Regions from separate parts of the Rhizobium sp. Root149 genome, predicted to be linked through region 3. Evidence: riboswitches for the same ligand, from Rfam matches in the RefSeq annotation. Region 3 holds a riboswitch; each other region holds the start of a gene.
What was found. A riboswitch is a leader RNA that binds a small molecule or an ion and turns the genes downstream of it on or off. The one in region 3 is predicted to bind cobalamin.
Positions count from the first base shown of each region.

Region 1: another riboswitch for cobalamin. It lies ahead of ASD54_RS03870 ((2Fe-2S) ferredoxin domain-containing protein); the one in region 3 lies ahead of ASD54_RS19690 (DUF1636 domain-containing protein).
Region 2: another riboswitch for cobalamin. It lies ahead of ASD54_RS20265 (energy-coupling factor ABC transporter permease); the one in region 3 lies ahead of ASD54_RS19690 (DUF1636 domain-containing protein).

Region 1 is NZ_LMGD01000002.1:41,227-49,058, forward strand. It holds gene ASD54_RS03850 (Rrf2 family transcriptional regulator) at 1-266, shown strand, start outside; gene ASD54_RS03855 (ABC transporter permease) at 323-1,078, opposite strand; gene ASD54_RS03860 (ABC transporter permease) at 1,075-1,992, opposite strand; gene ASD54_RS03865 (ABC transporter substrate-binding protein) at 1,997-3,499, opposite strand; gene ASD54_RS03870 ((2Fe-2S) ferredoxin domain-containing protein) at 3,521-4,315, opposite strand; cobalamin riboswitch at 4,417-4,608, opposite strand; gene ASD54_RS03875 (LysR substrate-binding domain-containing protein) at 5,372-6,256, opposite strand; gene ASD54_RS03880 (aminotransferase class I/II-fold pyridoxal phosphate-dependent enzyme) at 6,364-7,560, shown strand; gene ASD54_RS03885 (amino acid ABC transporter substrate-binding protein) at 7,603-7,832, shown strand, end outside.
Region 2 is NZ_LMGD01000023.1:85,643-93,474, reverse strand. It holds gene cysW (sulfate ABC transporter permease subunit CysW) at 1-610, opposite strand, end outside; gene cysT (sulfate ABC transporter permease subunit CysT) at 603-1,460, opposite strand; gene ASD54_RS20285 (sulfate ABC transporter substrate-binding protein) at 1,475-2,467, opposite strand; gene ASD54_RS20280 (YqaA family protein) at 2,704-3,150, opposite strand; gene ASD54_RS20275 (DUF393 domain-containing protein) at 3,272-3,622, shown strand; gene ASD54_RS20270 (aldo/keto reductase) at 3,726-4,613, shown strand; gene ASD54_RS20265 (energy-coupling factor ABC transporter permease) at 4,667-5,347, opposite strand; cobalamin riboswitch at 5,398-5,605, opposite strand; gene ASD54_RS20260 (histidine kinase dimerization/phospho-acceptor domain-containing protein) at 5,672-7,018, opposite strand; gene ASD54_RS20255 (response regulator transcription factor) at 7,015-7,674, opposite strand.
Region 3 is NZ_LMGD01000022.1:306,601-314,432, forward strand. It holds gene cobD (threonine-phosphate decarboxylase CobD) at 1-151, opposite strand, end outside; gene cbiB (adenosylcobinamide-phosphate synthase CbiB) at 162-1,133, shown strand; gene ASD54_RS19680 (cobyric acid synthase) at 1,117-2,586, opposite strand; gene cobO (cob(I)yrinic acid a,c-diamide adenosyltransferase) at 2,586-3,200, opposite strand; cobalamin riboswitch at 3,310-3,537, shown strand; gene ASD54_RS19690 (DUF1636 domain-containing protein) at 3,635-4,066, shown strand; gene cobW (cobalamin biosynthesis protein CobW) at 4,063-5,100, shown strand; gene cobN (cobaltochelatase subunit CobN) at 5,100-7,832, shown strand, end outside.

The DNA of each region.
Region 1 (7,832 bases), on a different contig from region 3:
GCGGCGGCTGGACGCTGGCAAAACCACTGGATGATCTGACATTGCTCGATATCTATCGCGCTGTGGGGGAACCGTCCGTCTTTGCCGTCGGCCCGGCCTATGACATGCCAGGTTGCCTGATTGAGCAGGCGGTGAATGCCACGTTGAAAGATGTATTCGCAGAAGCCGAGCAACTGCTGCTCACCCGGTTTGCCGGGGTGACGCTGGCTGATATTGCCAAAGACTTTCCGGCGGTAATCCAAGAGTACGGCCAGCGCTGCGAATGAAGATCAAGCGTATCCGCCAAGTCGACCAGAGCGATCTTCACACGCAGTCGCAGGTCTCATCGGTCACAGGCTCGATTGAAAAGAAAGACAGTGCCTGCGAGCGTCAGCGTTGGCCATAAAACCAGCATCGGATTGTCGAAGATGAATATGCGGTATTCAAAGAGCATTCCACCCCAATCGGGGAGCGAAGGATCGGCGCCAAGACCGATAAAGGCGAGCGAGGCATAAGCAATGGCGGCAGAGCCGGACTGGTTGCCGACATAAGTCAGGATCGATGGCAGCGTGTTTGGCAAGAGATGACGAAAGAGCTTGCCGCTGGAGCGCACGCCAAGTGCCTCGGCTCCCAGCATGAAGGGTTGCGACAGGACGCGTCGCGTCAAGGCATGCGTGAACACAGTCAGCGGTCCGATGGCCGCAAGGCCCAGCGCCATGCCGGCGCTCAAGGGCGATAGCCCGAAGATGGCTGCTGCCGTCAGCGCGACGATCAAGGTCGGCACCATGATGAATACTTGGCTTGCCTTCAGGATTGCGACCTCCCGCCAGCCGCCGAGAAGGGCGGCGAGGGTTCCAAGCAGAGAGCCGCCCACCAGGCCGATCGCCCCGACGGCAAGGATTACGATAGCCGTCCGGAACCCGCCGACCATCAGCCGGGACAAGAGGTCGCGGCCCAGATGATCCGTTCCGAGGAGGTGTGGGATGCTTGGTCCGGCGTGACGGTTGAGGATATCAACCGCGTCCGGATCATGCGGTTGCCAGAAGCCACCGGCGAATAGAAGGGCAAGCAGCAGGAGCGGAAGCACAGCGCGGTTCATGGCAGGCGTGGCTCCAGCCGCAGCATCATCAGCCGTGCCAGGCAATCGATGCTCACCATCCAAAGTGCGATGACCATGACATAGGCCTGCAACACCATCTGATCGCGCATCGAGATACTCTGAACCAGGAATTGGCTGATCCCCGGAAGGCCAAACAGGATTTCCATGGCGGCGGCGCTGCCGATTACCCAGCCGGCTTCGGAATGCACGGCGGCAAGAACCGCATACAATGCGCTCGGATGGGCATGACGCCACAGTGCTTGTGTTTCGGACAAACCTTTGGCACGAGCAGTGACGAACCAGGGCTGTGTTGCGGCTTCCTGCAGACCCTGGCGATAAACTCGCGCCAGAACTGCAGTGGAATGTAGGGCAACGAGCGCGATAGCCAGCACCAGTGACGCACCGTCATTGGCGAACGGTCGTATCCACCGCAGTTGCACGCCGAAGACCCAGATCAGCACGAGCCCGGTCGCAAACACTGGCGTGGATTGCGTGAACACGGACAACACCCGACTGAAGCGATCCGCCACGCCGCCGGGCTTCAGAGCCGCAGCAAATCCGAGCGGCAGGGCCAACAACAGGGCAAGGCAGAGCCCGGCAATGCCAATGCTGAGCGACAGGGGCAAACGGTGGAGGAACTCGGTACGGACGGGTTCACCCGTGCGGAAGGATCGTCCCCAATCGCCGTGCAAAAAGTCCCAGCCCCATATGAGATAGCGGGAAATCAGAGGCCGGTCGAGACCCCAGTCCTGGCGTAAGGCAGCCACTGTCTCGTCGGTTGCAGGCAGGTTCCAGGTGCGAATAGCAATCTCGACCGGGTCGGCTGGCATCAGGGTGATAATCGCAAAGGCTGCGAAAGACACGACAAGCAGGCCGAGCGCTGTCTGCAATCCCCATGATGCCAGCTTCTTCATGGCTTCACTTGCTCTCGCCGATATCGGCGCGCAGGACGTGATAGTCCGATCCCCAGGGCTCGTAACCCTTCAGTCTGTCGGAGACGCCGACATACCAGACCGGCGAGACGAGGAAGGAAACGGGCACGTCGTCAAACAGCTTCGCTTGGGCGTCCAATGCAATCTGGATGCGTTCGGCGGGGTCGCCGGTGGTGGCGAAGCGGTCGATGATGGCGTCGAATTCCGGCGATGCATATTTGGTATAGTTGAGCGAGGCACCGCTTCGCAGCATCGAGTTCAGGAAAAAGGCCGGATCGCCGCTGGGGGCGGTGTGTTGGGCCCAGAGCGCGATGTCGAAATTGCCGCTGGCCGCCGCCTCTGCAATATTGTCCACGATCTGTGTGTCGAGCCCGATGCCGATCCGGGAAAGCTGTGCCTTGACGACCGGCAGCATGGTGACCAGATCCGGCCGTTGCGGATAGGTGATCGCGAGAAGCTTCAGAGCCTTGCCGTCCTTGGTACGCATGCCGTCGGTGCCCTTTGTCCAGCCCGCAGTATCCAGGATCGCGGCAGCCCTGGCAGCATCTGTCGGCCGGGCTTGGCTGCCGGCAAACGGAAAATAAGGAGCATAGGCGCCGGTTGCCGGTGTTCCGCCATTGATGGCAGCGGCCAGTTCCTTGCGATCGAAGGCGAGGTCGATGGCCTGGCGCACGGATTTGTCCTGAACCACCGGCCTTGTCGTGTTCAGAAAGGCAAAATACTGGTACCCGACCGCGAAGGATTTGACTGTCAGGGACGGATCACGCGTCAGTCGGGCGGCAACTTCGGAGGGGAGACCAAAGGCCAGATCCAACTCCCCGGATTGAAAGGCCAGCGCCATGGTTTGCGCATCGCCGAACCGTTTCAGTGTCAACGGTCTGCGCTGGTCCGCCCCTTCAAAATGGGCATTCGGCTTCAATTCGATCGCCGCATCGACCTTGAAATCCGCGATTTCGTAGGGGCCGGTAAAGATCGTCTTGCCGTCCTCGGCTGCCGGCTTGTAGGCAATCAGCGGCCATTCGGCAAACAGGGCCTGGATGAGAGGAACCGGCTTTTCCGTCGATACCCTGAGGGTGAGGTCGTCTGCTGCTGCAAACGTCAGTTTCCCGCCTGTCGCCAATGCTGCCTTGTTGTTGGCAAAGGTGCGCTCGAAACCGGCCGCCAAAGCTGCGGCTGTCACGGGCGTGCCATCAGAGAATGCGCGCCCTGCCTTCAAGGTGATCGTCCAGGTGAGGTCGCCCGTGCGTTCGGCCTTTTCGGCCAGTTCCGGTACAAGTTTGCCTTGCCTGTCGACGGTAAACAGGTTTTCGCCAACCCCGTGGCTGGTGAGCGCCCAGCCATTTGATCCCTTGGCCGGGTCAACGCCACTGGTGATGAAGGTTGCGCCGATGCGCAAAGGCTCAGTCGCTGCTGCGGGCCACGCGACGGCCACAAGGGCTGCGGTGGCGATCAGCGCGCTGCTGAGGCGCTGGCGGAGCGGAATGGGCATAATGACCTCTCGTCTCGTTGATTATGGATTCGGGAATCTTGGTGTTTGCAGCGGCCGCAGCCGCTGCTTGCGTCCGGTCGGGTGATAGGCGAAATCCTCCACGACCGTTCCGCCCAACAGGTGCTCGGTGATGATGCGGTCGACGGCCGCCTCGGTGACGCCGCCGTAATAGGTGCCCTCGGGAAAGACCTGGACGACAGGGGCAAGATTGCAGGGGCCGAGGCAGGTGGATTTCGCGGTCATGGTGCCTTCGCCCGTTGTCCGCAGCTTCAGGCGCTGCTGCTCGTTGCGCAGATGGCACCAGATGGCGTCGGCACCTGCGCCATTGCAGGGACCGCCCTGGCAGACCAGGACCCGGCGTTTCTGGTCCGGCACAAGCGAACCTTCGGCGAGGGATTTCTGATCAACGGCAAGCTCGATGGGTTTGGCTGAAGCGACTAGATCGGCGAGCAGCGCTGCCATGGCCGGACTTGCCGCGATGTGAGCGGTGAGTGCTATCTCCGGCCATGGCCGGTGGTCCTCGTTTCGCCAGCGGCGGACCACCTTTTGCAGCCAGGTGGGAAAGCTGGGCTCCATGGGCAGAACAAGCGGGGCAATGCTGACATGGGAACAGCCCTCGCCGACCAGCGCCAGCAGCGCTTCCTTGAGAGACGGAGTGCCTTGTTCGATGAAGGCGTAACGCACGACGGCATCAGGCCGGTGTTCGGCCATGACGCCCGTAAGGCGTGCCATGTCAGCGTGAGGGGCCGCAGCAAAAGCGGATTTCGCGATGAGAAGAACGGCGCGCCGCTCGTCTGGTCCTGTCTTAGTCGTCACTGCGTGCCTCGCGCGTGAGCGGTCGAGGCTAGCAACGAAATGACGACGCGCGCGAACCCCTTGGTACGCGAACGAGCCATTCCGGCGGCAGACCCCGACCGCGGAATTCTATCTTGTCAGGCAGGTCTCCTGGCTCACGGGTCTATGCCTTCCCCTGTCTTCCCAACCTTTTCAGGTCAGTGACGTTTTCGGGGACGGCTCGCCGTTTACAGTTGCGGGACAGCTCCGGCGTCGCACCGGATTCCCTCTTAGCTTCCACCAGTGATGGAAGAACCTTGACCTGACGATGTCTACATGATGGCGGCCTGCTGTCAATCGACAGGAGGCAATGGTTCCACTAGGAGCCGCTACCACTCTCATTTGCCTTCTCATCGACATTTTTGTTGATATGTAATAACGTTACATAATGGATGTCAATCGTTGTCACTATGGTAAGGGGCGCTTGATGATCCTCAAAGCAAATGGTGCTTACTAACTTGAAGTGGTCCACGTCGAAGGATCCGGGAGAACGCGTAATGAGACCGGTATTGCCAAGTTGCTCGATGCCAGGTTGGCTTTATCGATGCACCACGAAATTGCTGATCTTTTTCAATAGTTTAAAGGAGTTTTCTTTTCTGTGCGAGATCGTCGCATAAGCGGTCCGGGCATATAAACTCTCTGCCCTGAGTACAGCCGATCTTGAAGACTTGATTGCCCAGCAGAATATCATCAGCAGCTGGAAAACTGCGCGACTGCGATCAATCGCTTTGGTCGCTAATTTGCCACCTGTATACGCCGGGACCGGTCCAAACCGAAAGACAATTGGCATATGGATGTGGTCGTCATTGCGATTGGCGAAGAGAATTTCCGGCCCTGGCGTGCGATAGATGCTGACCTTGATGTTTTCGACACTCTGGTTCAGCAGCTTCGCAACATCAGGGCAAGGTCAGTCAGAAGCCTTGCCAGTGTAAGGCCGAGTGAAGCCTCTGTGCCGTCATCGCTGTCACGGCCACTTTTATGGCGAAGACGATAGTCCTGATTGTATCAAAGCCATCAAATTAGCAGCGCTAGCGCCAATCATTGAAATATCGACAGCTTCATCACCTCATCGACAAAGTCGGCAACGATGCGCGAAGGATAGCGGTTCGGCGGCAGTACCAGCAGGGTGCGGAAATAGATCGCCGGTTTGAATGGGATGATCGTCAGGCCACGCCCCACATAGGGTTCGGCCGTCATGGGGTTGACGAGGCCGACTCCGAGCCCTGCCTGAACCATGGCGCAGATGGTGGTCGAATACGGCGTTTCCAACACGACCTTCAGCTTGGTTGCGCGGTCGCGAAAGATAGCTTCAGCGGCTCGTCGCGTCGTGTCTTCAGGGGAAAGGGCAATGAAGGCTTCTCCGTCGAGATCCTCTGGCGTCAACTCAGTGGCCTGCTCCAGGCGATGCCCTGCTGGAACGGCGATGGCGGCACGATAGCGCGCGAAGGGCCGAACATCGACGCCTTCGGTCTCGATCTCGTCGGCTGCCAGCCCGACATCGACCTGGCCGGACGCTACTAGATCTTTCACAGTAGAGGACAGTTGCGCCTGAAACGAAATGGCGACATTTGGATGCCGCGCCTGAAAACCGCGCAAAGCGCGTGGCAAAATATTGGTGCTCAGCGCAGATAGGCTTGCCACTTTGATTTCGCCTGATCCGAAATCACGGATTCTCGCTGCGGCACTTTTGAGCCGTGTGAGCCCGGAAAACGAACTCTCCACTTCCTTGAAGAAGATGTTCGCTTCGGCGGTCGGATACATGCGACCGCGTTCGCGCCGGAACAGGGCAAATCCGATATCGCGCTCGAGTTCCTGGATCGCTTTGCTGACAGCAGGTTGGGAAATGCGCAGCACCTCGGCAGCCCGAGAGGCTGTGCTGTTAGTCATCACGGCATGGAACACCTCGACCTGACGAATATTCATTCGACACCTCATAACCCACGAGAATAAAGTAGCAGGATAATGATATTGGACGGAATTGATATGCCGATGTTTTAATCCGCTCACGAAATTGCTCAGGATGAAACGGAATGAAAGACTTTACTCAATGTGTTGTCACACCGGACGTCAATGTTGACGGGTTTGAAGCCCTTGGTGTTGCCACGCACCGGGCATCCACCATCGTCTTCAAGAATGCAGAAGCCTATGCCACCCGCGGTCAGAGGGGCCATGATGGGTATACCTATGGGCTTTACGGCACGCCGACGACCCGCACGCTCGAAGCCAAACTGACGGCGCTTGAGCAGGGTCTTCGCACATTTCTGGTGCCATCAGGGCAGGCGGCGAATGCGATTGCAGCGCTTCCGTTCTTGAAGAGCGGCGACAAGATCCTGATCGCGGATACCGCCTATCCGCCCATGCGCGACTTTGCCAACCAGGATCTGGCGCGTTTCGGCGTCGAGGTTGCCTATTACGATCCGGTTTCGATCGAGGACCTGACAACAAAGATCGATGACCGCACAAAGCTCGTCTGGTGTGAATCCCCGGGTTCAACGACGATGGAGATCCAGGATCTTCCGGCTATTGCCGATGTCGCCCATCGACACGGCGCGCTTGTCGGCTGCGACAATACCTGGGCGACACCGCTCAACTACAAGCCGCTGGCGCTCGGAGCCGATATCGTTACGGAAGCCTTGACGAAATATGTTTCCGGCCACTCCGATCTACTGATGGGTTCGATCACCGTGCGGTCAGACGACCTCATCACACCGATTCGCGCAACGCTCGGGCGCTTCGGGATTGGCGTGTCTCCGGATGATGCATCGCTTGTGCTGCGCGGCATGGAAACGCTTGGCATCCGTCTCAAGCATGCCGCAGATGTTGCACTGGTACTGATCGAGTGGATCGAGCGTCATCCTCTGGTCGAGCGTGTCCTGTTTCCGACCTTGCCGGGTACCCAGGGGCACGAGATCTGGAAGCGGGACTTCCTAGGGACGAGCGGCGTATTCAGCGTTGTCCTGGTATCGGACGCGGTACCTCACGCCGCCGCAGCCCTCGACGTCCTGAAGACGATTGCCATCGGCGCCTCCTGGGGTGGAACCCGAAGCCTCATCGCCCCCATGCCGGTCCGCCAGAACCGCACGGCCACCGAATGGAAGCAAGACGATCTCGTGCTGCGCATCAGTGTTGGGCTGGAGGACCCCGCCGACCTCCAGGCTGACATGGAGGCATTTTTTGCCGAGATTCTCCGTCGGACGGGGCAGGCGAAACTGGTGCGCGCAAGCTGACCATCTTCGAAAAAACGCACTTCAACAAAAAAGGGGAACAACATGCGTTCGAAACTTCTTGGAGTAGGCTTTTTGCTTACGAGCATGCTGTCTGCTGGCCTGTCGCCGGCAGTCGCAGGACCAACGCTTGACGCCGTTAAGGCGCGCGGTTTTCTGAAATGCGCCTCAAGTCAGGGCACCGTTGGCTTTGGCGCGCCCGATGAGAAGGGCTACTGGCGTGGTCTCGACGTGGAGACCTGCCGGGCCGTGGCGGTCGCGATCTTCAATGACAA
Region 2 (7,832 bases), on a different contig from region 3:
ACAGACCCCATTTGATATTGGGCAGTGTTACGTACCAGAAGGTTTGCCAACCGGAAGCTCCAAGAGAAAGTGCCGCTTCCTCATCTCCCGAACCCTGATCCTGCATGAGCGGAATCAGCTCACGCGCGACAAAGGGGAACGTCACGAACACCGTCGCCAGGACGATACCTGGAACCGCAAAGAGGATTTCGATCCCATAGCTCTTTAAGATAGGTCCCAGCACACTGTGGCTTCCAAAGAGAAGCACATAAACCAGACCCGAAATGACCGGTGAGATTGAAAATGGCAGATCGATGAGGGTTATCAGGAAAGCTTTGCCTTTGAACTCGAACTTAGCGATTGCCCAGGCGGCAGCGACGCCAAAGACAAGGTTCAACGGAACCGCAATAGCGGCAACGAGCAATGTCAACCGAATGGCCGCCGCGGCATCTGGTTCAACCAAAGCTTCCCAATAGCTGGCAGCACCGTTGCGGAAGGCTTCGATGAACACGGCCACCAGCGGCAGGAAGAGAAAGAAGGCGAGATACAGGCCACCGATCGATGTCAGGACGATCTTGGTTCCGATCCTCTCGTCGACAGGATTGACGAAGCGAGTTGCACGATCAGCCATTGCCGTACCTCCCCCTGCTCCACGACTGGATCAAATTGATGATCAGAAGCATGGCGAATGAGATAACCAGCATGATCGTCGCAATCGCCGTCGCGCCCGCATAATTGAACTCTTCCAATCGGATGACGATCAACAATGGCGCGATCTCGGAAACGTAAGGAATGTTTCCGGCAATGAAGACGACCGAACCGTATTCGCCGACGCCGCGTGCAAACGCCAGGGCAAAACCCGTCATGATCGCGGGCAGCAGGCTGGGCAGCAAGACCTTGAAGACGGTCTGAAAGCGGTTGGCACCAAGCGTGGCTGCCGCCTCCTCGACCTCACGATCGATCTCCTCCATGACAGGCTGCACAGTGCGGACGACGAACGGGAGCCCGATGAAAATCAGCGCTATGGTGATGCCGATCGGTGTGTAGGCAATACGGATGTCGAAGGGGGTGAACCATGCGCCGATCCATCCTTTCGGAGCATAGAGCGCACTGAGCGCAATGCCTGCGACTGCCGTTGGCAAGGCGAACGGAAGATCCACCATCGCATCGATCAGGCGACGGCCGGGAAAGTCGTAGCGAACCAGAACCCAACAGATCAATACGCCAAAGACACCGTTGATCAGGGCTGCGATCAGCGCAGTTCCGAAGCTGATCTTGAGGGCTGCCAGTGTCCGCTCATCCGTCAGGATGGACAGAAACTCGGATGCCGAGAGCGAACTAGCCCGAACTATGAGACCGGCAAGCGGTATCAGGATGATGAGGCCGAGGTAGGCGAGCGAAAAGCCAAGCGTCAATCCGAAACCTGGGATGATGCTCGGCTCTTTCAATCGCCACCGCATCGAAGCGGTGGTTGATGTCATATCAGGCTCACTCCTCAGCGTGCCGGCTTGTAGATCTGGTCGAAGATACCGCCGTCACCGAAGTGCTCAGGCTGCGCTTTCTTCCAACCACCAAACTGCGGATCATCGATGGTGACTAGCTTGATGTCTGGCAAGGCCTTCAGCAGTTCCGGCTTCACTACCGCACGGTTGGCCGGACGATAGAAGTGTTTCGCTGCGAGGTTTTGGCCTTCATCGGAATACAGGTACTGCAGGTAGGCTTCTGCGACCTTGCGCGTTCCCTTTGCATCGACATTGGCGTCAACGACAGCAACCGGCGGCTCAGCGAGGATTGAAATCGGGGGCACGACGATTTCGAACGCATCCTTGCCGAATTCCTCACCGGCGAGAAAAGCTTCGTTTTCCCAGGCCAGCAAAACATCGCCGATCTGGCGTTGCGCGAAGGTGACCGTCGAGCCGCGGGCACCACTGTCCAGCACCGGGGCACGCTTATAGAGATCTGCAATGTACGCCTTGATCTTGGCCTGATCCCCCTTGAATTCCTCGTTGGCCCAAGCCCATGCCGCCAGATAGTTCCAGCGAGCGCCACCGGAGGTCTTTGGATTCGGGGTCACGATCTTCACGTCACCCTTGACCAGATCGCCCCAGTTCTTGATGCCCTTGGGATTGCCCTTTCGAACAAGGAAAACGATCGTGGAGGTATACGGAGAAGAGTTGTTGCCGAGGCGTGCGCGCCAGTCGGGCTTTATCTTCCCGCCATTCTGTACAATGGCGTCAATGTCGCTTTCCAGTGCAAGCGTCACCACATCGGCTCCAAGACCATCGATTACCGAACGCGCTTGCTTGCCAGAACCGCCATGAGACTGCTGGATCGTAACGGTCTCACCAGCTTGCGCTTTGTAGTGCTTGGCGAAGGCCGCGTTGAAGTCCTTATAAAACTCGCGTGTCGGATCATAAGAGACATTCAACAGTGTCGTGTCGGCATGCACGGCCGGTGCCATTAGAAGCGATGCAAGTACACAGGCCATGGCAAACCTCAGAGTGCGAATATCTTTCGACATGGCAACTTCCCTCCAGTTGATGGCTTAAGACTACCGAACAGGTCGACTTAGTCAACGAAGGTCCGCCCCTAAAGAAATCTGTTTCATTTTCGTGATCAGCGCGGAGAAAGTCTGATCGATATCCAGTTCGTTTCACGCAAAGAATCGCGCGTCTACAGACGGTGATAGGGAATATTCTTGAACGGTCGAGACCGACCCATGCTTCAAAATGCGTTGGATGCTAGCGCTGCGATCACGCAATAGCGCGCAGACTTTGCGATCGTAACGAAGATGAGAAAGCTTGCCAGCGGTTCTCGCAGCACGCCCGCTACGACCGTGATCGGATCGCCAATGATCGGAACCCAACTCGCCAACAGAGACCATCGGCCGTATTTTCCGTACCAGCGGCTTGCTTGATTGAGGCCAGCTTCGGAGACCGGAAACCAGCGCCGGTTGCGAAAACGTTCGATGCCCCGACCGAGCGCCCAGTTCACGACGGATCCTGCGACATTCCCGATGGTGGCAAAAACAACGAGCAGAACAACCGGGTGTTCAGCCTGGACGACGAGATATGCAAGGAGTGCTTCCGATTGTGCTGGCAATAGGGTTGCCGCGACGAAGGCTGTTGCCATCAGCCCGAGATAGGCCATCATGTCCGGTCTGTTCCGCATTCGCCTCAGTCTGGGGGTCTCGTAAACCAAATAGGCTCCCGGGTCAAAGCGCTCTTCGGGTCCCCATTGATCCGTCGGATCAGAGAGGGCGTAGATTGGCACAAAAGAAAGGCTAGACGGAATGAACCCTCATCGTGCGACAGTCTGGTTTGACAGCGGATGTCCGCTTTGCCGTCGCGAAATTGCGCTGATGCGAAAGCTGGACCGCGGCAATGCCATCCGCTTCGTAGACCTTTATGATGCATCGGCCAGTTGCCCGATTGATCGTGCAGAAGCACTGGCGCGGTTTCATGCAGAAGAAAATGGCAAGCTTTATGTCGGTGCACAGGCGTTTGCTGCAATGTGGCGGGCGATTCCCATGTTCCGCCCACTCGGAATTATGGCAGGATGGGCGCCCTTGACTCCCCTTTTCGACCTACTTTATCGTGGCTTTTTGCGCATCAGGCCACGCCTGCAACGGCTGTTCCAGTAAGCGCTGCTATTCGTCCATCACCGCTTCGACAATATCACAGAGTTGAGATAAACCGCGTGGCAGCGGCGGGCTGCAGCCCGCGATTTGGCGAGAAAGGAAGCAGATGCAGCGCGTTGAAATTCAGGCCGGATTGGATCTCTCACGGATCGTCTATGGCATGTGGCGGCTAGCCGATGATCAGGATGTGTCCGCGGGCAATATCATTGCCAAAGTGGAAGCATGCCTTGAACAGGGTATTACCACCATGGATCATGCGGATATCTATGGCGGCTATACCGTTGAAGAGCATTTCGGCAGAGCATTGAAAGGCGCCGGACTTCGAGACAAGATCGAAATTGTTACCAAATGCGGCATAGTTGCACCCACGGGAGACTACGCCGGGGCACGGCTGAAGCATTATAATACCTCGGCACAGCACATCAGCGCGTCGATCGACAGATCTCTACGTCTCCTGGGCACAGATTACATCGATCTTTTGCTGATCCACCGCCCCGATCCTTTCATGGATTTTACGGAAACCGGCGGCGCTCTCGATGCCGCCGTGTCATCCGGCAAGGTCAGAGCCGTCGGCGTTTCGAATTTCCGCCCCTGGGATCTCGCGGCGCTGCAGTCGTGCATGCAGACGAAACTCGTGGTCAACCAGATCGAACTGAGCCTTTTGGCGCGGGACCCGTTCACGAATGGTGATCTGAGCTCGATGACACGAGACAAGGTCCGGGCAATGGCATGGTCACCTCTGGGTGGTGGCCGCCTTTTTTCAGATGACACTGACCTTGGCAGGACGCTGGATCGCATCGCAGCCGAACAAGGTGTAGATCGCACAGCCATTGCCGTCGCCTGGCTACTCGCACATCCGGCCCATATTCTGCCCGTCATGGGTACAAACAATGTTGCACGTATTCGACAGATTGGCGATGCGATGAAAGTCAAGCTTTCGCGGGAAGACTGGTTCGAACTCTATTCCACGGCAGAAGGCCGGGACGTTCCATAACGTCTCGGCAATCGGCGGCCTGCAATCAGGCCGCCGGCTTAGAGATCACAGTGTCAGGCTGCCTGATGCAGTCGACGGCTGAAAATCGGGCCCTGGCTGTATTTGCGCAAGGATTTAGCCGCTGCAAGCACGGCCAGATCGACCAACGGCTCAATGAGGATAACGCTCATATAGGCCACGCCGAAACTTCCGATGCTCACGAGATTTTCGACCGTGAACCCGTGGCCATAGAGCGCCCAGAAGGCCACCCAGGCAACAATACCACCCTGATAGGCGGTAGACAGTGTAAATGCCTGGCGATAGGTCACATCAACATAGGCCGTGCGGGCCGGAATAAGCTTGGCCGCGAGCTGGCTGATGGCCCAAAGCGGAACGAGCAAGGTCGTTACGTTCATGCCATACTGAGGAAGATCGAACGGCGAGAAGAACAGGCCCTGGATGAGGAGGCCGGCGGCAAGCCCGATGGACGCAGCACCTGCGCCGAACATCAGGAACAGGGTCGACCCAAGAATGAGGTGAACTTCGGAAACGCCGACCGGATGATGCGGCAAGACCTCGAAAAAGCCGAAGACGAGAACGGTCGTAATGGCACTTCGCAACGCGAGCGACGCGACACCACCATCCCGACGAACACTGTCTGTTGCCATTTTGGCTGTCAGCCCCAGCGCGGCCAATGCTGTCGCGTAGCTGAGCACGATTTTTGCGCCGTCAACGACGCCCGGTTCAATATGCATATCTGCCTCCCCGCGCCCACCGCGCGGTCGATTGGTGTGTCATAATCGGACGAATGTCCGCCTCTGATGGCAGGTCTCCTGGCTTGCGATTCGCAGCTTCATCCCCCTTCCCGGCCCTGACGCCAGTGGATAACGGATGTCGCTCCTCGCCTACAGTTGCGGGGGCAGCCGTGGCATTGGCAACTTGCGTTGCATCACCACATTCCCTTTTCACCGGTTGCTTTATGGGCAACCGAGACCATCATCGGGAAGCCTAAGACTGTTTTTGAGCGCAGCGCAATCCCGTTCACGGCGATTTCACGAGAAAACAACTGTGAGACAGAATCACGGGTCAGGAAATACGATGCTCGCATCGAAACGAGACTGGTCGGGCGCCAGCGGCGTGGCCGTCAGTTCCAGTTGCGCGCCCATCTGGGTCGCCAGCCGTTCCACGATGGCGAGCCCCAGACCCGAGCCGGGATGAAGGGAATGGCCGCGCACGAAGCGCTGTCGCAGCTTTTCCGGAGGAAGCAAGGTCTTGGGCGACGTGAGGTTCGATACGCGCAGGCCATCCGGCTTCAGGTGCACGTCGACATGCGTGTCAGGCAAGCGGTAGGCGAGAGCATTTTCGACCAGATTACGGGCAGCAATGGCAAAGGCGTCCGGATCTACCTCGCGAGAAAGGACCATTCTCTCCGGACGATGATAATGAAGAACCGAGCCACTCTGGCTGTTGCGCAAGAATTCTTCCATAACGACGTCAAGGATCGTCGACAGGTCCGAACGAACCGCAGACTTACCGATGCCCGCATCGGCTCGCGCAAGCTGCAACAACTTTTCCGTCAGCACGGAGAGCTTCCTGAGTGCTGCGTCAACCTGCCTGGCGCGATCCCGGGTCTGTCCATCCTCAAGCTCGGAAAGCAGGAGCTGGCTTTGTGCAAGTGCACCTGCAATGGGTGTCCGCAATTCGTGAGCACTGTTGGCGGTCAAGGAACGTTCTGCTTCCAGCGCATCGTCCACCCGCTTGATCAGAAGGTTGACGGATTGCTGGATCGGTTCGAGTTCGATAGGCAGATCCTTGAGATCGATGGGTGCAAGATTCCCGCTGTCGCGCAGGCCGATAACGCGCTTCAAACGATCCACCTCGCTGACGTTTCGGCGCACGAACCAACTGACGGCAATCAGACTCGCCGGCAGGAGCAGGAGAAGCGGCAGCAGCAGTGCCGTACCGCCCTCAATTGAGGCCTCCCGCCGATGCTCCAGCGAATCTGCGACTTGTACGAAGATGCTGCCACTGACGGCAGCAACCGTGAATATGCGTTTTTCGCCGCCACTCCAGAAGCCTTCCACCAGCGGCGCTTCGTAAGGATCGGCACTGACATTATGCGAATGCAGCAGCACGCGACCGGAGCCATCCCGAACCTGATAGGTCAAATACTCATCTGGCACGTTTTCGCGCAACGCCGTCAGCTTCCGGGGAGCGCTGGTATCCTCTCGAGTGTAAAGGTCATCAATGACCAGAGGTGCCAGGCGTTCTGCTGTCTCCTGAAGAGCGCTGTCGAAAACCTCGCCCATTTCCTCCTGCATGACAGAAAAGGCAAGTCCTGCAGCCAGCAGCCAGAAAGCCAATAGGGTCAATCCGAGCGAAATGCGCAGTTCGCGTGCAATGCTGCGGGGCCTCGGCATACTCATTCAGCCACCCGATAGCCGATACCGCGAACTGTTTCGACAATCTCCTTCCCCAACTTGCGCCGAAGACGGCTCACATAAACCTCAACGGTATTGCTTTCGATTTCGGCACCAAAAGCATAGAGCGCTTCTTCGATCTGGGACTTGGATACGATAGAATTGCGTCGCGCAAGAAGGCATTCAAGCACAGCCCACTCACGCGCGGAAAGGGAAATGCGCTCACCGGTCTTTCCCTCGATGCGATGTTCGGACGGATAGACCTCGAAGCCGGCCAGTTCGACCATCGGAGTCTGACTGGCGCCGTATCGTCTGGAAACCGCATGGATTCGCGCTTCCAGTTCATCCAGGTCGAAGGGCTTGACCAGATAGTCGTCCGCACCTGCATTCAACCCTGCGATCCGGTCAGATACCTGGTCATGCGCGGTCAGAACGATGACCGGTATCATCTGCTTCTTCAGCCGGATGTGCTTGAGAATATCGAGGCCGCTTCCATCGGGCAGGCGAAGATCGAGGAGAACCAGCGCGTAATCAACACCAGCGAGACAGGCAAGCGCACTCTCCTTGTCTTCCGCAAGATCCACTGCATGGTTGTGCCGGGTGACGTGAGTGCGCACCGCATCCGCCAGTGTTGCATCATCTTCTACAAGCAGGATACGCAAGGCAACGTGTCTCCATTTCGACCACGCAAGTGTCTTATCAAACTGTCACCAAACTGAAATCGACCGCGTTGCGATTCCGTGATGAATTTCTCCTGTTTTCAGGTGGATGTCAGCTGAAGAATACAGCGTAACAGGCGAATAATGGCTGGAGCAGATCA
Region 3 (7,832 bases):
AAGCGGTGGCGGGAACGGGTGAATAGCCATAAGAATGCGGATTGATACCGGTGGACAGATCGATCCAGGGTTTTTGCGCATCGGGAAACTGACGTGCCGCCCGCATCACGCTTCCTCCGTGTTCGATCCGCTTTTCATTTTGTGGCTGCATATCGATTTCCATGGCTTTCACGCTTGCCTTTATCGCCCTCGTTATTGAACGGCTTGTCGGCTATCCGCAATGGCTTGTGGAGCGCATCGGCCATCCGGTGATCTGGATCGGCAAATTGATCTCCGGACTGGAAAGGCGCTTTAACACGCGATCCGAAAGCTTCGAAACACGGCGTCGCAATGGTTTGATCTGTTTCGTCTTCCTTCTCGCCGGTACCATTGCGCTGGCGGCGGCGCTGGAAGGCGTTCTTTTGTGGTTGCCGCTGGGGCTCGGGCTGGTAGCCGTTGCCTCCTCCAGTCTTCTGGCGCAGAAAAGTCTTGAGGAGCATGTGCGCGCCGTCGCCGATGCGCTGGAAACCGGCGGTCTGGACGCAGGGCGCAAGGCGGTTTCCATGATTGTGGGCCGCGACCCGGACCAACTGGATGAGGCCGGTGTGTGCCGCGCAGCCATCGAAAGCCTTGCCGAAAATTTCTCCGATGGCATCACGGCCCCGGCCCTCTGGCTGGGTCTACTGGGGCTTGCTGGTGGCACAGCCTACAAGGCAACCAATACAGCCGATAGCATGATCGGCCATAAGAACGAGCGCTACCATGCCTATGGCTGGGCGGCAGCGCGGTTTGACGATCTCGTCAATCTACCCGCCTCGCGCCTGACGGCCCTGCTGTTCACTGCCGCCGCCTGGGCGACCCCCGGCGCATCACATAAGAACGCGTGGGAAGCGGTACGGCGGGATGCGGCCAAGCATAAATCCCCCAATGCAGGCTGGCCGGAAGCGGCCATGGCCGGTGCACTGGGTCTCGCCCTTGCCGGACCACGTATTTATGGCGGAGAACTGGTGGACGACCATTTCATGGGAGAAGGCGGACGGCGCGAGGCGACAGCCGCCGATATTCGCCGCGCTTTGACACTTGCCCGAACCGCCGATCTGCTGCTGATTGCCCTGTTCGGAGTTCTGGCGGTTACGATCAGCGCGCTAACCTGAGCAGCAAATCCAGATCGAGGTGCCGTTCGATATGCGCGGCAAGACGATCCAGAACCTCTTCCACGCCCTGCTCATAATCCAGCCTTGAGGCCTCGCCCCCCAGCCGCTTCAACCAGCTGGAACGCTGCGCATCATCGGCGAAAAGCCCATGCACATAGGTGCCTGAAACGAGACCGGAGGCGGAAACCGCACCTTCGGGCCGCCCCTCAATCGTTGCGAAGGAACGCCCGCAATCCGGCCCGACCGTTTCGCCCACATGCATTTCATAGCCGGCAAATGAAGCGCCATCGGCAGTCTGTCCCTGAACGGCCACAAGCCGCTTGTCGTCCGTCAACCGTGTTTCGATATCCAGCAGACCGAGACCGGTTTCATTTACACCTGCCGGTCCCTCGATACCTTCAGGGTCCGCAACACTTTTCCCCAGCATCTGATAACCGCCGCAGAGGCCAAGCACAGGCTTTCCCTGCCGCACATGAGCAGCAATGTCGATATCGAAGCCTGCGCTTTTGAGCGCCTGCAAATCTGAAATCGTTGCCTTGGAACCCAGCAGCAGAACGAGATCGGCATCAGCAGGCAGCACGCTACCCGGCCTGACACGGATCAGTTCGACATCCGGTTCGGCATCCAGCGGATCGAGATCATCAAAATTGGAAACATGCGGCAGGATCGGCACCGCGATGCGGATCTTTGCACCCGGCTTGCGTTCAGGCTTTGAATTCAGCGCCAGCGCGTCTTCCGCCGGAAGTCGGGAAGCCTCGGCAAAATGCGGCAAAAGGCCGATGGGCTGCCAGCCGGTAAAGCCCGCGATCATCCGCATGCCTTCATCGAACAAGCTCGGGTCACCACGGAAGCGATTGACGATGAAACCGTGGATCATGGCCGCATCTTCAACGTCCACCACCGTTTTCGTGCCTGCGAGGCTGGCGATGACACCACCGCGATCGATATCGCCGATCAGCACGACAGGCACATTTGCAACGCGGGCAAAGCCCATATTGGCGATGTCGTTGCGGCGTAGATTGACTTCGGACGCACTGCCTGCCCCTTCCACCAGCACCAGATCGGCTTGAGCCTTCAGGTGCTCGAAGCTTTCCAGAACAGCTGGCATCAGCCCCGCCTTGATCTGCTGATATTCGGCAGCCTTGGCATTGCCGCGCACCTTGCCCTGCACGACAATCTGCGCACCCACCTCGCTTTGCGGCTTCAGGAGAACCGGGTTCATGTGCACTGAAAGGGGAGCGCGAGCCGCACGCGCCTGTAGCGCCTGCGCCCGACCAATCTCCCCGCCATCGGTGGTCACGGCCGCATTGTTCGACATGTTCTGTGGCTTGAATGGCAGGACCTTCAGCCCGCGCAGCGTAAAGGCACGGGCGAGACCCGCCACGACAAGCGACTTGCCGACATCCGATCCCGTTCCCTGAAACATCAATGCCTTGGCGGGCGGCTTTACCATCAGAACTCTATCCCGGCCTGCGCCTTCACACCCGACTTGAAGTGGTGCTTCACCAGCGTCATTTCCGTCACCATATCGGCGGCCTCGATCAAGGCGGCCTTGGCGTTACGACCCGTGACAATGACGTGCAGGTCCGGCCTGCGGGCGGTCAAATCCGCGATGACCATTTCAAGATCGAGGTAATCGTAGCGTAGCGCGATATTCAGCTCATCGAGGATCAGAAGCCCCACATCCGGCAGCGCCATCATCTCCTTGGCCTTCTCCCAGGCACGCTCGGCGGCGGCGACATCCCGCTTCAGGTCCTGCGTATCCCAGGTGAACCCTTCGCCCATAGTGTGCCAGATAACGCGATCACCGAAAGCTTCCAGCGCCACCCGCTCGCCAGTGTCCCAGGCACCCTTGATAAATTGCACGACGGCAACCTTTCGCCTATGGCCCAGCATGCGCAATGCCAACCCGAAAGCCGCTGTCGATTTACCCTTGCCCGGACCCGTGTTGACGATCAGCAGACCCTTCTCGATGGTCTTGGAGGCCACTTCCGCATCCTGAACCGCCTTGCGATTAGCCATCTTGCGGCGATGACGTTCCGCTTCGCTTTCGTCGATCTCCTTCACCGGCCTCTCCTTGCATCCTGTCGATGGAGCGGCGGACTATAGTCAAAACGATCCGTGCGGCAATCGCCCCCTGCCGTGATCACCATTGACAGCCACTCACGCAAGGGCATAGTGAACCTCTGTGAACGGTCTTTTCCCGGCAACGGGAAAAGCTAAGAGGGAACGTGGTGCGGAATTTCGCCTAAACCACGGCTGCCCCCGCAACTGTAAGCGGCCTTCCACCTTTGGATGAAGGATGGAGCGTCCGGCGCATAAAGCCACTGAAGATATCTTCGGGAAGGCGGCGCAGGCACGATGGTCGCGAGCCAGGAGACCTGCCGTTTATGCATGAAATCCGCCGGGCGGGGTGCTCCGGGCAAGGATGTATCAGACCATGTGAGGTGAGAAGCCTGACATGGACGCGCCCCATTGTAACAATGATTTGGGGTGGATTCTTGGATCTCTCGACACGACCAGACAGACAGGATGCCGCAGCACGTGAGGTTGCTGATGTGGTGATCCATGTCTGCGAAACATGCCGCAGCGGACAGGAAGCCGCCGATGCGCCGCGCGATGGGGCCCTGCTGGCGGAACGCGCCATGGCGCTGGCAGCTGAGGGTGTGGAAATCCGCTCGGTTGCTTGCCTTGCCAATTGCAAGCGCGCCTTGAGCGCCAGCATTCAGAGTGCCGATGGCTGGTCCTATGTGTTCGGCGATCTCGGCACCGATGCGGCAAACGATCTTCTGGAAGGTGCTCGCCTACTGGCCGGTTCCACCGATGGACTGATGCCGTGGAAGGGTCGCCCCGAAAGCCTCAAGCGCGGCATGATTGCCCGCATTCCGCCGCTCAACCCAATTCTCCCGAACGTCGAAGGACAGACTTCATGACCAATTCGCTCGCCCGCGTGCCCTGCACCGTTGTCACCGGCTTTCTAGGGGCCGGAAAAACCACGCTGCTGCGTCACGCGCTGGAAAACATCAAGGGCAAGCGCCTGGCCGTGATCGTCAACGAATTCGGCGATGTCGGCATTGATGGCGAAATCCTGAAGAGCTGCGGCATCGAAAACTGCCCGGAAGACAACATCATCGAGCTGGCCAATGGCTGCATCTGCTGCACCGTGGCGGATGATTTCGTGCCAGCCATCGACAAGATCCTCGCCATGGAGCCGAAGGTCGATCACATTCTGATCGAGACCTCGGGCCTTGCTCTGCCGAAGCCGCTCGTTCAGGCCTTCCAGTGGCCGGGCGTGAAAAGCCGCGTGACGGTGGATGGCGTCGTGGCCGTGGTCGATGGTCTGGCGCTGGCCGAAGGTCGCGTTGCCGACGACATGGAAGCCCTTGCCGCCCAGCGCGCCGAAGACCAGTCGCTTGACCATGACGACCCCGTGGAAGAAGTCTTCGAAGACCAGATCGCCTGCGCCGATCTCGTGATCCTCACCAAGTCCGACCTGCTCAACGAAGCGGATCTCGAAAAGGCCCGCACCCATGTGGAGGACCACCTGCCGCGCGCCGTACGCATCGTGAATTCGCAGAATGGCGAGATCGATCCCGCAATTTTCATCGGCCTTGGTCTGGCGGTTGAAGACGATATCGAAAACCGCAAGACGCATCACGATGACGAGCTGGACCACGAGCACGACGATTTCGACAGCTTTGTGCTGGATATCCCGGCCATTGCCAGCCCGGAAGAACTCAGCAAGCGCATTGCCGATGTAACCGATGCCGAAAAGGTGCTGCGCATCAAGGGTTATGTGGAAGTCTCCGGCAAGCCAATGCGCCTTCTGGTGCAGGCCGTTGGCCCGCGCGTGAACCACTATTTCGACCGCCCATGGAACACCGGTGAAACCCGCCGTTCCCGCCTCGTCGTGATCGGCGAAAAGGGCATCGACGCCGAAAAGATCGGGAAGCTGCTGGCCGCCTGATGCATATACTCGCCACCACATCCTCTTCGCTCGACGATCTGATCGAGCCGGTCGATCTGAACCAGACGCCGGGGGATGTGGTGGTGCTATCCTTTACCGATAGCGACCTGAACGGCATTGCGAGCGCCTGGAACCGGCTGAACCCGACCGGGCTTTCCCTGCGCCTGGCCCAGCTTGCCGACCTGCGCCATCCCATGTCTGTAGACCTCTGGGGTGACAAGGTGGCCCGGCATGCGAAGCTGATCCTCGTGCGCATTCTCGGTGGCTACGACCGTTGGCGCTACGGGGTCGACGAGCTGGCGCGTATCGCCAGAGAGCGGAATATTCTGCTCTATCTACTGCCCGGCGAATGCAGCGAACGCGACGAGCGGCTGGAGACCGCCTCCACGGTGGATCTGGCGGAAATCCGCTCCGTTCTCGCCTTCTTCCGCACCGGTGGGCCGGATAATCTGGACAGGCTCGTTAGCCGACTTACCAATAAGCTATCCGGGGGTGCCGATATTGCATGCCCAGAGGCCGAGGACGTGCCGAAGCTCGGCATCTACCGGCCTTTGAAAGGCGTCGTTTCGCTGGACGAGGCCTTGAGCGAACGCGGAGAGAAACCGCTTCTGCCGCTGCTCTTCTATCGCTCCATGCTCTTGGCAAGCGACGTCGCCCCCGTGGATGCGCTGGTGGAAGCGCTGGAAGATAGAGGCGCCTGCGTTCTGCCCATCTTCGTTCCCGGCTTGAAGGATAGCGCAACGCTGACCCATCTACGGGACATGTTGGCTCCGTCAAAACCTGCGGCCATCATCACCGCCACCGCCTTTGCCAGCAATGCGGAACTGGACGGCCAGACGCTGTTCGACGTGCTTGGTGTGCCGGTGTTTCAGAGCGTGATTGCGACGACCAAACGGCAGGCCTGGGCTGAAAACCAGCGTGGGCTTGGACCTTCCGATCTTGCCATGCATGTGGTGCTGCCGGAACTGGATGGCCGCATTCTGGCAGGCACACTGTCCTTCAAGGCAGAGCGGCAGGCGGGCACCGATTTTGGCTTCACCGGCTTTGCCAATACGCCGGAGCCGGATCGGGTGGCGGCAACGGCGGAGCGCATCCTCAAGCATCTGGCGCTTTATGCCACGCCGAAATTCGAGCGGCGCATCACCATTCTGATGCCGGATTATCCCGGTGCCGATGGCCGCACCGGCTATGCGGTGGGCCTCGATGTGCCGGAAAGCGTGCTGCAGATGCTGCAACATCTTCAGGCAGCAGGCTATACGGTGAGCGATATTCCCGCGACCGCTAAAGACCTGATGGATCGTGTGCTGCGCCAGACGGAAACGCTGGATGCAGAGGTTTATAGCGACTATTTGGCCCGACTCCCCGAAGCCGCGCGCTCCGCCGTGCATAATACCTGGGGAGACCCCTTAGCCGACGAAGCATTTGAGGCGGAAAGGTTCCGCTTCAGGGCAGTTCGGTTCGGCAAGGTGACGGTAGCACTGGCCCCGGATCGTGGGCGAGAAGCGGATCGCCGCACCGATTACCATGATCCGGCCCGCCCGCCGCGCCATGCCCTGCTGGCCTTTGGCTGTTTCATGCAGAGAGAGCTTGGCGCACAGGCCATTATTCATGTCGGCGCCCATGGCACGCTGGAATGGTTGCCGGGCAAGAATGTCGCGCTGTCGGAAACCTGCTTCCCCGAGATCGTCACCGGCAATCTGCCGGTACTCTATCCCTTCATCGTCTCCAATCCCGGCGAGGCAGCGGTTGCCAAGCGTAGGATTGCTGCGCAAACGATTGGCCACCTGCCGCCCATGCTGGCGGAGGCTGGCCTTTCACCCGCGCAGCAAAAGCTGGAACTGCTGGTGGATGAATATGCGCAGGCCGACGGGCTGGACCGCAAGCGGCGCGACCGGCTGGCAAAACTGATTGTGGAGACGGCGGAAGAAACGGGGTTGGCGGCGGAGGCAGGCATTTCTCGCGAGGAGGACCCGGATACAGCCCTTTCGCGTATCGATGCCTTTCTCTGCGACCTGAAAGACTTTGCCATCAAGGACGGCCAGCATGTGTTTGGCCGCGCCGATCAAGAGGAAAGCGATCCGCTACGGCTCCAAAGCGCAAACGCCGAGCGCGAGGCTCTGCTGGCCGCGCTGGATGGCCGCTTCATCCGACCCGGTCCGTCTGGCGCACCTGCCCGTGGCCGTCGTGATGTCCTGCCGACAGGCCGCAATCTTTATGCATCCGACCCGCGCACCATGCCGACGCCAACCGCCTTCGAGCTAGGCAGGCTGGCCGCGGACGAGGTGATCCGCCGTTATCTTCAGGACCATGGCGACTGGCCGAAAAGCCTTGTGATCGACCTGTGGGGAAGCGCCAGCCTGCGCAGCGGCGGCGAGGAAGTGGCGCAAGGGCTGGCGCTGATGGGCGCAAGGCCCGTTCAGGATGCCGCGACCGGTCGCGTGACCGGCATTGAAGTTCTGCCGCCCGCGCAGCTAGGCCGCCCGCGTGTGGACGTTACCTTCCGCATTTCCGGCCTGTTCCGTGACATGTTCCCCTCGCTGATTGCGCTGCTGGATGCCGCTGCCCGCTCGATCGCCACCCGTGAGGAAGCTGATGGCGATAACCCGCTGGCGGAAGAGACGAAGCGGCACGGCCAAATCCCGCCACGCATTTTCGGCTCCGCGCCCGGAACTTATGGCTCCGGCATCGAGGAAAAGCTTTCCTCCGGCGACTGGCAGGCGCGTGAGGAGCTT